4 regions of the Neorhizobium puerariae genome follow, and region 1 is predicted to be linked to each of the others. Evidence: riboswitches for the same ligand, from Rfam matches in the RefSeq annotation. Region 1 holds a riboswitch; each other region holds the start of a gene.
What was found. A riboswitch is a leader RNA that binds a small molecule or an ion and turns the genes downstream of it on or off. The one in region 1 is predicted to bind thiamine pyrophosphate.
Positions count from the first base shown of each region.

Region 2: it holds a riboswitch for thiamine pyrophosphate, as region 1 does, so the genes downstream of both, ACFFP0_RS25480 (ABC transporter permease) here and thiO (glycine oxidase ThiO) in region 1, are expected to answer to the same signal.
Region 3: it holds a riboswitch for thiamine pyrophosphate, as region 1 does, so the genes downstream of both, thiC (phosphomethylpyrimidine synthase ThiC) here and thiO (glycine oxidase ThiO) in region 1, are expected to answer to the same signal.
Region 4: it holds a riboswitch for thiamine pyrophosphate, as region 1 does, so the genes downstream of both, thiM (hydroxyethylthiazole kinase) here and thiO (glycine oxidase ThiO) in region 1, are expected to answer to the same signal.

Region 1 is NZ_JBHMAA010000008.1:143,488-146,691, reverse strand. It holds gene ACFFP0_RS06025 (hypothetical protein) at 1-40, shown strand, start outside; gene ACFFP0_RS06020 (RBBP9/YdeN family alpha/beta hydrolase) at 90-668, shown strand; gene ACFFP0_RS06015 (tautomerase family protein) at 804-1,190, shown strand; TPP riboswitch at 1,282-1,401, shown strand; gene thiO (glycine oxidase ThiO) at 1,522-2,514, shown strand; gene thiS (sulfur carrier protein ThiS) at 2,511-2,708, shown strand; gene ACFFP0_RS06000 (thiazole synthase) at 2,710-3,204, shown strand, end outside.
Region 2 is NZ_JBHMAA010000032.1:208,716-211,919, forward strand. It holds gene ACFFP0_RS25475 (ABC transporter substrate-binding protein) at 1-644, opposite strand, end outside; gene ACFFP0_RS25480 (ABC transporter permease) at 641-1,423, opposite strand; TPP riboswitch at 1,557-1,659, opposite strand; gene nrdF (class 1b ribonucleoside-diphosphate reductase subunit beta) at 1,758-2,732, opposite strand; gene nrdE (class 1b ribonucleoside-diphosphate reductase subunit alpha) at 2,907-3,204, opposite strand, start outside.
Region 3 is NZ_JBHMAA010000077.1:201,411-204,614, forward strand. It holds gene ACFFP0_RS31980 (acyl-CoA dehydrogenase family protein) at 1-716, opposite strand, end outside; gene ACFFP0_RS31985 (acyl carrier protein) at 716-967, opposite strand; TPP riboswitch at 1,148-1,280, shown strand; gene thiC (phosphomethylpyrimidine synthase ThiC) at 1,378-3,189, shown strand.
Region 4 is NZ_JBHMAA010000008.1:323,878-327,081, forward strand. It holds gene ACFFP0_RS06895 (heavy metal translocating P-type ATPase) at 1-1,726, opposite strand, end outside; TPP riboswitch at 1,837-1,933, shown strand; gene thiM (hydroxyethylthiazole kinase) at 1,973-2,788, shown strand; gene thiE (thiamine phosphate synthase) at 2,785-3,204, shown strand, end outside.

The DNA.
Region 1 (3,204 bases):
CTTCGTCTTCCTGTTCGCCGTTATCTTCGGGGTGTTCTGATGCAAAGGCGCGTGGGCTGCGTCGCGCAACCGGCAGCGTGCAGGTTTGCATGAGCCAGATTCTCATCCTCCCCGGACTGTTCGGATCAGGCGAAGGACATTGGCAGCAGCACTGGCTGCGGGACCATGCCGAGGCGCGCCTCGTCCACCAGGACGATTGGGATCGGCCCGATCTTCCCGCCTGGATGGCGAAGCTTGAGGCGGCGCTGGAAGAGGCGGGAGAGGCCTATCTCGTCGCGCACAGTCTCGGGTGCCTGCTTGCCGCCAATCTGGCCGACCGTCCCGTCGCTCGCAAGGTCCGCGGCGCCTTGCTGGTCGCGCCCTGTGACCTGTGGACGACCGATCCCCTCCATCCGGGACAGATCTCGTTCGGTACGATGCCGACACGCAGGCTGCCTTTTCAGAGCATGGTGGTCGGCAGCCTGAACGACGTCTACATGACCATCGACCGTCTCAACATGTTCGGCCGGCTGTGGCATTCCGAGGTCAGGAATATCGGCCTCGCAGGCCATATCAACATCGCAAGCGGCTTCGGCCGATGGCCGAGCGGTTATGCGCTGCTGGAAAAGATGAAGGCCCGTGCGCGCCACCTGAGGCCCCGGCGTTCCTCCGTGGCCACGGTGGCCTGAAGGAACCGCCGGCGTGCCTGATCATCGTGAACAGCGGTCAAAGTTCCTTCCGCAGGCCGAGCCGGTTTCAGAAGACATGCATCCCGAAAACGTGGCGGATTGCCGGCAACACTGCAATACATGGAGAACGAACAGATGCCTGCCACGCGAATAGAAACCAGGCGCGGCTGGATCGGAACTCGCCGCCCTGACGTTATCGAGGCAGTCCAGCGCGCGCTGCTGACCGGACTGAAACTGCCCGAGGACGATCGCTGCGTCCGTCTTCTGGAATACGACCATGATGCGATGATCGTTCCTTCCGGAAGGGGAGCCTCTTACACGGTTGTCGAGATAACCCTGTTTTCAGGACGCACCCTCGAGGCCAAGCGGCGCTTATATGCTGCACTCGTTGAAGAGCTCTCGGTTTTTGGCGTGCCTGCGGATGACATCAAAACCGTTCTTGTCGAGGTTCGGCCGGAGAATTGGGGCCTGCGGGGTTCACCTGCAAGTGAACTCGATCTTGGCTACAGGATAGATGTCTGAGGCCGGAGGCGCATCGGGACATCTTCCGGCACTCGACCGAGGATGAACGCCGTGCCCTTGACGGCGATCGGACATCGGCCATAGTGTGTCACCAAATCACCAGGGGAGTCCCGTCAAGGGGCTGAGATATTGCTGAGCGATCTCGCGGCGCAGTGACCCGTTGAACCTGATCCAGTTCACACTGGCGTAGGGACGGTGCAAGTGCCGACGAGTCGCGAATTTTCGCCTGATCCGCGCCGGCGTGCTTTCAGCGTCCCCTGCTTGAGGACTGGGTCTCCAATGTCAGTTGGAGCTCGCCATGCATGTCACCGACAGGCCGCAATCGTCAGGGATGCGCATTCTCGTCAGGGGGGCAGGCGTCGCCGGCCTTGCGGTGGCGCGGGAGCTTGTTGCGCGCGGCTGCGCCGTGGAGATCGCGGAAAGAGGAGCATCGGTCGGAGCCGGCGCCTCATGGCTGGCCGGCGGAATGCTGGCGCCCTGGTGCGAGATGGAAAGCGCGGATGCGCGGGTCTTGTCGGAAGGCTTGAGCGCGGCCGACTGGTGGGATGCGGCGACGCCCGGCCAGGTCGTGCGCAAGGGTACGCTGGTCGTGGCGCCGCAGCGCGACATGGCCGAGCTTGCCCGTTTCGCATCCCGTACCTCGGGATACGAGTGGCTGGACGAAGAGGCCATCGCCGGGCTTGAGCCCGCGCTTGCCGGGCGTTTCCGCAAGGGACTCCATTTCCGCGAGGAGGCTCATCTCGATCCCCGGCAGGCGCTTCAGGCGCTTTACCGGTCGCTTGAGGCCGAAGGTGTCCGCTTCCGTTTCGGTGCCCCGGGCGATCTTTCGGGCCGCGGTTATGATCGGGTGATCGATTGCACCGGCTCGGCTGCGATCGGGCAGGTTGGTGCGCTGCGGGGTGTCCGCGGCGAGATGCTCTACCTGCGGACCGAAGAGATTGCCCTGTCGCGCCCGGTCCGGCTGCTGCATCCGCGTCATCCGGTCTATATCGTGCCACGCGGCGATGCCCGCTTCATGGTCGGTGCGACCATGATCGAGAGCGAGGCGGATGGGCCGCCCAGCGCGCGTTCCCTGATGGAACTGTTGAATGCGGCCTATGCGCTGCATCCGGCCTTCGGGGAAGCCCAGGTCGTCGAAACCGGCGCCGGGGTTCGCCCCGCCTTTGCCGACAATTTCCCGCGCCTGCTCGACATCGGGCAGACGCTCCACGTCAACGGCCTCTACCGTCATGGTTTCCTGCTGGCGCCGGCGATGGCGCGGCAGGTCGCCGATGGATTGGCCACACCCCGCATGACACAAGCACTGACAGGAGCAATGTTATGAGACTGATCGTCAATGGCGAAGATCACGAACTCGAAGCCTTGACCCTCACCGACGCCATGGCCCTGCTCGAATATGAAGGCGGCTGGCTGGCGACGGCGGTGAACGGCGAGCTCGTTCACCGCGAGGACCGGAGCGATTGCCGTCTTGTCGAGGGCGACCGGATCGAAATCCTCGCCCCGAAGCAGGGAGGCTGAAATGATCTCGTTTTATGGAACCGAAAGCGCTTCCCGGCTTCTGCTCGGCACGGCGCGATATCCTTCGCCGGCCGTTCTGGAGGAGGCGGTGCGGCGATCCGGCACCGGGATCGTCACCGTTTCGCTCAGACGCGAGACAGCCGGCGGCAAGGCGGGCGGGGCGTTTTTCGAGATGATCCGGGCGCTGGGCGTGCGGGTGCTGCCCAACACCGCCGGGTGCCACTCCGTCTCCGAGGCGGTGCTGACCGCGAAAATGGCGCGGGAGCTCTTCGGCACCGACTGGATCAAGCTGGAAGTGATCGGCCACCACGACACGCTGCAGCCGGACGTCTTCGCCCTGGTGGAAGCGGCGCGAATCCTGGCGGGCGAGGGCTTCAAGGTGTTTCCCTATACCACCGACGACCTCGTCGTCGCCGAGCGTCTGCTCGAGGCCGGCTGCAAGGTGCTGATGCCGTGGTGCGCGCCGATCGGCTCGGCCATGGGACCCGTCAACATG
Region 2 (3,204 bases), on a different contig from region 1:
AAGATCAGCTCGTCATAAGCCGGAACGCCATGCTCCTCGGGAAAGAAGGCGCGTCCCTCATGTCCTTCGAGCTTCATCTGCGTCAGTTCGAAGTTGCGGAAGCCGCCGAGCGTCGCATCCACCTTGCCGCCGATCAGCGAGGGAGACAGGGAAAAGTTGACGTTGATCAGTTCCACGTCCTCGTTGGTGAGACCTTCGGAGGCCAGCATGCGCTTCAGCATGGCGTCCTCGAAACCGGTCACCGAAAAACCGACCTTCCTACCCTTCAGGTCCTTGAGACTTTTGACCGGGCCGTCCGCCAGCACCGTCACCGTATTGAGCGGCGTTTCGACAAGCGTCCCGAAGCGAACGAGCGGCAGGCCGGCTTCGTGGTCGAGATAGAGATTGGGCTGGTAGTGGATGCCGATATCCGCCTGACCGGCAGATACCAGACGCGGCACCGCGGAGGGGTCGGAGGGAGGGATCAGTTCCACATCGAGGCCCGCAGCGGTGAACAATCCCCGCTCCCCGGCGATCACCATCGGCGCATGGTCGGGATTGACGAACCATTCGAGAAGCACGGTGAGCTTGTCGGCGGCTTGCGAGGAGGCAGGCGCAAGCGCGCCGGCAAGCGCCACGAAGGAGGCGAAAAGGATGCGGATCATGATCGTGCAGAACTCCTGAACGAGGGTGAGGATGTGGGATCGGCTTCGCTGGCCCAGGGCGCCAGGCCAACTGTCAGCCGATCGATGAGAAGCCGTAGTGCGAGCGTGAGGATTGCGAGCACGGCCATTGCCGCAAACACCATATCGGTCTGCATGCGGGCATTGGACTGAACCATGACGAAGCCAAGCCCGCCGGACGCGCCGACCCATTCGCCGACGACGGCGCCGAGCGGCGCCAGCGGCCCGGCAACCCGAAGGCCGGAAACGAGGCTCGGGATCGCCAGCGGCACCCGGATGCCGACAAGAGCCTGCCAGTGATGGGCGCCGTCGAGCGAAACGGCATCGAGGATTTCCCGGTCGGTGCGCCGCAGCCCGTCGGCGAATGCCGAGGCAACCGGGAAGAAGATGATGATTGTCGTCATTGCCACCTTCGAGGCTAGGCCGAAGCCGAGCCAGAGAACCAGGATCGGAGCGAGTACGAAAACGGGAAAGGCCTGCAGGATCAGAACCATCGGCCAGACGAGGCGGCCGAGAAGCGGCAATGCCGCAACCCCGAAGGCGGTGGCGGCGCCGAGGACGGCGCCGAACAGCAGCCCCAGGACGATCTCCGTCAGGGTGATGATGCTGTGCCGCAGCAGAAAGCCGGGCTGATGCAGAAAGGCGGCGGCCACCGCCATCGGCGACGGCAGAATATATCTCGGCGGCGCAAACAGCCAGACGCCCGTCTGCCAGAGAGCGACAAGCACGATGATGCCAAGACCTGCATGAGACGCGCGCATGACGTGGTCAGCCGCGATGATAGGCCGCTACCGGACATTCCTCGAATAAAAAGCGAAGCGCAGATATCATCGTTCGATCTCCAGACAAACCAATCACGGAGATCCAGGTGAAGCGGAGAAGAGAAAGTATCGTCGGCGACGCCATTTCCGTTCCTACGCCGGCATAACCCGGATCAGGTTCAAGGGTCCGGCTCACCGCCATCTCAGCATCGTACGATGCTCCCCTCGGAATGGTACGAAACTGTCGACTTTCCAGGCGCCTGTCAATGGGCACGGAAAGATCGACAAAAAGCGCGGCAACAGCAGCGCCGGGACCCAACGATACACGCAGTCGTCAGAAATTCCAGTCCTCGTCCTCGGTCGCCACCGCCTTGCCGATGACATAGGACGATCCTGACCCGGAGAAGAAGTCGTGGTTCTCGTCGGCATTCGGCGAGAGCGCCGAAAGGATCGCGGGATTGACCTTGCAGGCTTCGGACGGGAACAGTGCCTCATAGCCAAGGTTCATCAACGCCTTGTTGGCGTTGTAATGCAGGAATTTCTTGACGTCCTCGGTCAGTCCGACGCCGTCATAAAGGTCTTCCGTGTACTTTGCCTCGTTGTCGTAGAGTTCGAGCAGCAGGTCGAAGGCGAAATCCTTGATCTCCTGCCGCCTTTCCTCGCCCAGCCGCTCAAGCTCGCGCTGGAATTTATAGCCGATGTAATAGCCGTGCACCGCCTCGTCACGGATGATGAGGCGGATGAGATCGGCAGTGTTGGTCAGCTTGGCGCGGCTCGACCAGTACATCGGCAGATAGAAGCCGGAATAGAACAGGAAGCTTTCGAGGAAGACGCTGGCGACCTTTTTCTTCAGCGCATCACCGGATGCATACTGCTCCATGATCAGCGCGGATTTGCGCTGCAGGAATTCGTTCTCCTCCGACCAGCGATAGGCATCGTCGACATCCGGCGTCAGGCAGAGCGTCGAGAAGATCGATGAATAGGAGCGCGCATGCACCGCCTCCATGAAGGCGACATTGGAGAGCACGGCCTCCTCGTGCTGCGTGGCCGCATCCTCCATCAACCGCACGGCGCCGACCCCGTTCTGGATCGTGTCGAGCAGGGTCAGGCCCGTGAAGACCCGGATGGTGAGTTGCTGCTCCTCGGGCTTCAGCGTCGCCCAGGAGGGGATGTCGTTCGACAGCGGCACCTTTTCCGGCAGCCAGAAGTTTCCTGTGAGGCGGTTCCAGACTTCGAGGTCCTTGTCGTCCTCGATGCGGTTCCAGTTGATGGCTCGGATGCGTGAGATCGGCCTGATGGCGACGTTCATTGATGGATTTCCTCGACAAATTGTGATGGTGCCCGGAGCCCCCTCACCCTGCCCTCTCCCGAAGGAGAGAGGAGGACGCCGCGCATGCCGCATCTGTCTTCTTCCCATCGGGAAGAAGGTGCCGGCAGGCGAATGAGGGGGCCACGCGCTCGAAGGCCCGCGGCTGAAATCAGGTCAGAGCGTACAAGACACGCAGCCCTGCACCTCGGTGCCGGACAGCGCCATCTGGCGCAGCCGGATGTAGTAGATGGTCTTGATGCCCTTCCTCCAGGCGTAAATCTGCGCCCGGTTGATGTCGCGCGTCGTCGCCGTGTCGCGGAAGAACAGCGTCAGCGACAGGCCCTGATCGACATGCCGGGTGGCCGCAGCGTAGGTGTCGATGATCTTTTCCGGACCGATCTCGTAGGCGTCCTGATAATATTCGAGATTGTCGCCGGTCATGAAGGCGGCCGGATAATAGACGCGGCCGATC
Region 3 (3,204 bases), on a different contig from region 1:
GAACTTGCGAGCATGGACTGCGCGGCGATCTCGGCGAAAGGCTTCGGGAAAATCTGGGCAGCCGGCGCCTCGCCCTTGAACAGGAAGCCGTCGGAGCAGGTGCCGCGCATGCCGAGCGTGTCCCAGTCGACGGTCTTCTCGAGCGTGTACTGGTTCTTCCTGAAGACGGTCATCACCTGGTCGCCGGGTGCCGCGTCCGCGCGGGCGCGGGAGGTGATCATGATCGCATCGGCATGGGCGCCGTAGGAGATCACGGTCGCATCCTTCTGCAGGCGACAGGTGGCGCCGTCGATCTCGATCGCGCAGATGGAGTTGCGCAGGTTTCCGCCGATGCCGGCCTCCGTGGTCGCCGAGGCGACAAGCAGCTGGCGGGCGCAGAGCTCGCGCATGAAGTCCCCATGCCAGGCGCTGTCGGCGCTGTGTTCGACCAGGCTCGAAACCTTGATCTGGTGCATGGCGAAGACCATGGCGCTCGCGGCGCAGGCCTGTCCCATGATGGAGCAGACCTCGGCCATCTCCTGCATGGAGGCGCCTTCTCCGCCGAAAGCCGCGGGAATCTGGATGCCGAGCAGCCGTTCGGCCTTCATGGCGTCGACCGCCTCGTGCGGGAAGCGACCTTCCTGATCGACGCGATCGGCGAATTCCGCGGCCACGGCCGCAACGCGATGGGCGCGTGCTCCGAGCGTCATGTCGGAGGCAAGGGCGGGAAGGCTCATCAGGCGGCCTCTTTGGCTTTCAGGATCTGGGATACCGTTTCCTCGATCGCCGAGATGCTGGCGAAGGACTTGCGGTTCAGCAGGTTATCCGGGAACTCGATGTCGAAAGCCTCTTCCAGGCCCAGCATGAGTTGCACGGATGCGAAGGAGGAAAGGCCTGCCGCATAAAGATCGGCGCCATCCTGCAATTCGGTCACTGCGACCGGAAGGTTGCCAACCCGCGCCAGCAGTTCACGAATGGTCTCGTTCATCTCGACGTCTCCCGATGGTCTTGGAACTCTGCGTTCATCGCTGGCGGCATGTTTAGTTGAGAAAGCATAAGATTCCGGTAAGAAACATGCTGAAAATCGGGCTGCGGGATTCGCTAAAATCCAATCGATCGCGCCCGCCTTTACCGGCTTGACAGATGCGAGGCCCCGGTTTTTGATGGCGATATTCACCAGGGGGGTCCCGGCAAGGGGCTGAGATACTGCTGGGCAATCCAGGCTTTGCCTGTTGCGGCGCAGTGACCCGTTGAACCTGATCCAGTTCATACTGGCGTAGGGACGGTGCAAGCGCTGACGGCATGCCGGCGGAATTCCGCCTTGCGCCCGATGGCGTTTTTTCATCATTCCAACACTGGAACTGGGTCTCCAAACGTCAAACCCTGGAGCCTCGAACCATGAATATTGCCACGTCCAAGCTCGCGCCGGTCGTCACCACCGGCCCGCTTCCCGCCTCGACGAAAGTCTTCAAGCCCGGCAACCTCCATCCCGGCATCCGCGTGCCGATGCGCGAGATCGCGCTGCATCCGACCTCCGGCGAGCCGCCGGTGACCGTTTACGACAGTTCCGGCCCCTATACGGACCCGGCGCATGTCGCGGCCATCGAAAAGGGGCTGCCGCGCCTGCGCGAAAGCTGGGTGCTCGCGCGCGCCGATGCGGAAGCCTACGAGGGGCGGATCGTCAGGCCGGAGGACAACGGCTTTGCAGCCGGCGATCGCCTCACACCGGAATTCCCGATGAGAAACCGGCCGCTGAAGGCCAGCGGCGGAAAAGCCGTCACCCAGCTCGCCTATGCGCGGGCCGGCATCATCACTCCGGAAATGGAGTTCGTCGCGATCCGGGAAAACCTCGGCCGGCAGGCCGTGAAAGAGGCATTGGAAAGAGACGGTGAAAGCTTCGGCGCCCACATTCCGGATTTCGTGACGCCGGACTTCGTCCGCCGGGAGGTCGCCGCCGGCCGGGCGATCATCCCCGCCAACATCAACCATCCCGAGTTGGAGCCGATGATCATCGGCCGCAATTTCCTGGTGAAGATCAACGCCAATATCGGGAACTCGGCCGTTACGTCCTCCATGGCGGAGGAGGTCGAGAAGATGGTCTGGGCAATCCGCTGGGGCGCCGACACGGTCATGGACCTGTCCACCGGCCGCAACATCCACAACATCCGCGAATGGATCATCCGCAATTCACCCGTCCCGATCGGCACCGTGCCGCTCTATCAGGTGCTGGAAAAAGTGAACGGCATCGCCGAGGACCTCACCTGGGAAGTCTATCGCGACACGCTGATCGAACAGGCCGAACAGGGTGTCGACTATTTCACCATCCACGCGGGCGTGCGGCTCGCCTATATCCCGCTCACCGTCGACCGCGTCACCGGCATCGTCTCGCGCGGCGGTTCGATCATGGCGAAGTGGTGCCTGCATCATCACAAGGAAAGCTTCCTCTACGAGCATTTCGAGGAAATCTGCGACATCTGCCGCACCTATGACGTGTCCTTCTCGCTCGGCGACGGTCTGCGTCCCGGCTCGATCGCCGACGCCAACGACGCCGCGCAGTTCGCCGAACTCGAAACGCTCGGCGAACTGACGCAAGTCGCCTGGGCGAAGGACTGCCAGGTGATGATCGAGGGCCCCGGCCATGTGCCGATGCACAAGATCAGGGAGAACATGGACAAGCAGCTCACTGTCTGCGGCGAAGCGCCCTTCTACACGCTCGGCCCGCTGACGACCGATATCGCGCCGGGCTACGACCACATCACGTCGGGCATCGGCGCGGCGATGATCGGCTGGTTCGGCACCGCCATGCTCTGCTATGTGACGCCCAAGGAACATCTCGGCCTTCCGGACCGCAACGACGTGAAGACCGGTGTCGTCACCTACAAGATCGCCGCCCATGCGGCCGATCTCGCCAAGGGCCACCCGGCCGCGCGCATCCGGGACGACGCGCTCTCCCGCGCCCGTTTCGAATTCCGCTGGGAGGACCAGTTCAACCTGTCGCTCGATCCGGAAACGGCGCGATCCTTCCACGACGAGACGTTGCCGAAGGAAGCGCACAAGGTGGCGCATTTCTGCTCCATGTGCGGCCCGAAATTCTGCTCCATGCGGATATCGCACGACATCCGCGCCGAGGCGCAGAAGGAAGGGCTGGAGGCCATGGCCGCGAAATATCGCGAGGGCGGCGACCTCTACATGCCGGTCGGGAAGGAGTGAGGGTCCGCCGCATAA
Region 4 (3,204 bases), 180 kb from region 1:
CGTCGTTGAGGCTGGCGATCCGCTTCGAATGGGCGGGCGGCAAGGCGACGCGCTCGCCGGCAGCCTTGGGAGAACCGAGGAAGACCTCCTGGCCTTCCACCATCGCGATGACGCCCTTGCCGCCCAGCGCCTTCGCATCGCTCGCGGCGGGAATATCCACCTCGTCCTCCGCAGCTTTCGCAAGGATCGCGACGGCCAGCGGATGGCTGGAGCCCGTCTCAAGGGCCGCGGAAAGGCGCAGCACGTCCTCGGCATTGCGGCCGAAGACGATCACGTCGGTCACCTGCGGCCTGCCGGCCGTCAGCGTCCCGGTCTTGTCGAGCGCCACCGCCGTCAGCTTGCCGAGCGTTTCGAGCACGGCGCCGCCCTTCATCAGCAGGCCACGGCGCGCGCCGGAGGAAAGCGAGGCGGCGATCGCGGCCGGTGTCGAAATGACCAGGGCGCAGGGGCAGCCGATCAGCAGGATCGCAAGGCCCTTGTAGACCCACTCGCCCCAGCCGGCTCCGGAAACGAGCGGCGGCAGGATGGCCACCAGAGCCGCGACCACGACCACGCCCGGCGTGTAATAACGCGAGAAGCGGTCGATGAAGCGTTCGGTCGGCGCCTTCTTCTCCTGCGCCTCCTCGACCAGCCGCACGACGCGGGCGATCGTATTGTCCGCGGCAGCGGCGGTCACGCGTATGCGCAGCGCCGCATCGCCGTTGATCGTGCCGGCGAAGACGGCATCGCCGGCATCTTTGGCGACCGGCGTGCTTTCACCCGTCACCGGCGCTTCATCGATGGCGCTTGCCCCCGCGACGATGACGCCGTCGGCCGATATCCGGTCTCCCGGGCGCACGAGAATGATGGAGCCGATGGCGAGGCTTTCGGCCGGCACCTCGCGGGTCCTGCCCCCTTCCCGGCCGTCCACTTCGAGAAGCGCGTTCTTCGGCACGAGGGCGGTCAGGCTCTGGATGCTCTGCCGCGCCCGCCCGGCCGCCACACCTTCCAGCAGTTCCCCCACGAGGAAGAGGAAAACGACGGCGGCCGCCTCTTCCGAGGCGTCGATGACGACGGCGCCGACGGCGGCGATCGTCATCAGCATCTCGATCGAGAACGGCGTGCCGGCAAGCGCCGCCATGATGGCGCGACGGGCGATCGGCACCAGGCCGATCAGCATCGCGGCCGTGAAGATATACGGTTCGTAGGCCGGAACCAGATGGCCGAGGCCATATGCGGCTGCGAGCGCCGCCCCGACAAAAATCGTCAGCCGGCCCTTGGCGCTTTTCCACCACGGCCCCTCCATCGGCCCGTGGTCGTGGCCGTGCAGACCCTCGATCTCCTGCCCGGCGTCGGCGCGGTGATCGTGCCCGCCGCCATGGCGGTGCGCGTGGCCATGCGCTCCCTCGTGGTCGTGGCGGTGCTGGCCATGGTCATGCGTGCAGTCCGGTCCATGCACATGGGCGTGCCCTTGCGCATCGTGATCGTGCCCATGATCGTGACGCTCCGCGCCTGCCGGCGGCTTCTTTCCCAGTGCACGCAGTGAATATCCCAGCCCGGTCACTTTCCTTTCGATCGCGGTCAGGTCGCTGGTGCCGTCATGATCGACCGTCATCGTGCCCGCGGCGACGGACACGGAGACATCTTCAACACCCGGCATGCGGCGCACCGCCGTGTCGATCTTGGTCGCGCAGCTTGCGCAATCCATGCCGCCGACCTTGTACCGGGCCTGATTTGTCACCGTCATCATCTCTCTCCTTCTGGATCGAGCACCTGCTTACAACCTATAGCGACTAGAGCTTCAAGGGCGTTTTTCAAGAATTTGCTGGCGGTCACCGGCCGATTTGCGCTAAGCCTCGTTTCTGACAGGGGCGTCCGGCGAAAGCCGGGCTGAGAAGCACCCTTTGAACCTGAACCAGATCATGCTGGCGGAGGGAGTCGTCCGGGCCTTCTACTCATCGCGCCCGCGCCTGCCCCGCCCAACGAGGCGAGAATGCAGACAATCTCCTTCCCTGGCGAAACGCCCGGCCAGTTGCTGGCCGCGATGCGCGCCCAAAATCCGCTCGTGCAGAACATCACCAATTTCGTGGCGATGAACATCGCGGCGAACGTGATGCTTGCGGCGGGAGCTTCGCCTGCCATGGTGCATACGCAGGAGGAGGCTGGCGAGTTCGCCCGCATCGCCTCCGCGCTGACCGTCAATATCGGCACGCTCTCGCCGGATTTCCTGATGGGCATGAAGGAGGCGGCAAAAGCCGCAGGAGAAACCGGAAAGCCCTGGATACTCGATCCCGTCGCGCATTTCGCCACCGGCTATCGCCGCGCCGCCACCGCCGAACTCATGGAATTGAAGCCCGCCATCATCCGCGGCAATGCTTCCGAAATCATCGCGCTTGCCGGCAGCAGATCGAGCGGCCACGGTGTCGACAGCGGCGACCCGACCGAGGCCGCGGAAGGTTCCGCCACAGCGCTTGCCCGTCAGAGCAGCGCCGTGGTCGCCGTCACCGGCGAGGTGGATTTCGTCACCGATGGCCACCGTTCGGCGCGCATCATGGGCGGTTCGGACCTCATGCCGCGCGTCACCGCGCTTGGCTGCTCGCTGACCTGCCTTGTCGGCGCCTTTGCCGCGACAAGGCCGGAAAAGCCTTTCGAGGCAACGGTCGCCGCGCTCGCCATGTTCGCGGTTGCCGGCGGCCAGGCGGCTGCCGAGGCCTCTGGTCCCGGCTCGTTCTCTCCCGTCTTCCTCGACCGGCTCGCGGCACTTTCGCCCGAGGCGCTCGATGCCGAGGCCAGGATCACGGGCGCATGAAGACCTTCGATCTTTCCGTCTATCTGGTCCTCGACCCCGATCTCTGCCGCGCGATCGGCATGGTGGAGACGGCCCGGCTCGCCGTTGCCGGAGGGGCGACCATCGTGCAGCTCCGCGACAAGCAGGCCGATACGGCCGCGATGATCGAAACCGGCCGGGCGTTGAAGGCCGCGCTTGCCGGCACCGGCGTGCCGCTGATCGTCAACGACGACGTCGAGGCGGCGATCGCGATCGGCGCCGAAGGCATCCATGTCGGCCAGAGCGACATGGCGGCGGCAACGGCGCGCGAGCGCGTCGGCCGCGGCATGATCCTCGGCCTTTCCGTCGAAACGGAGGAACTGGCGCGGCGGGTCGATCCTTCGATCGCCGACTATGTCGGCATCGGACCGGTCTTCGCCACCGCCACCAAACCGGAC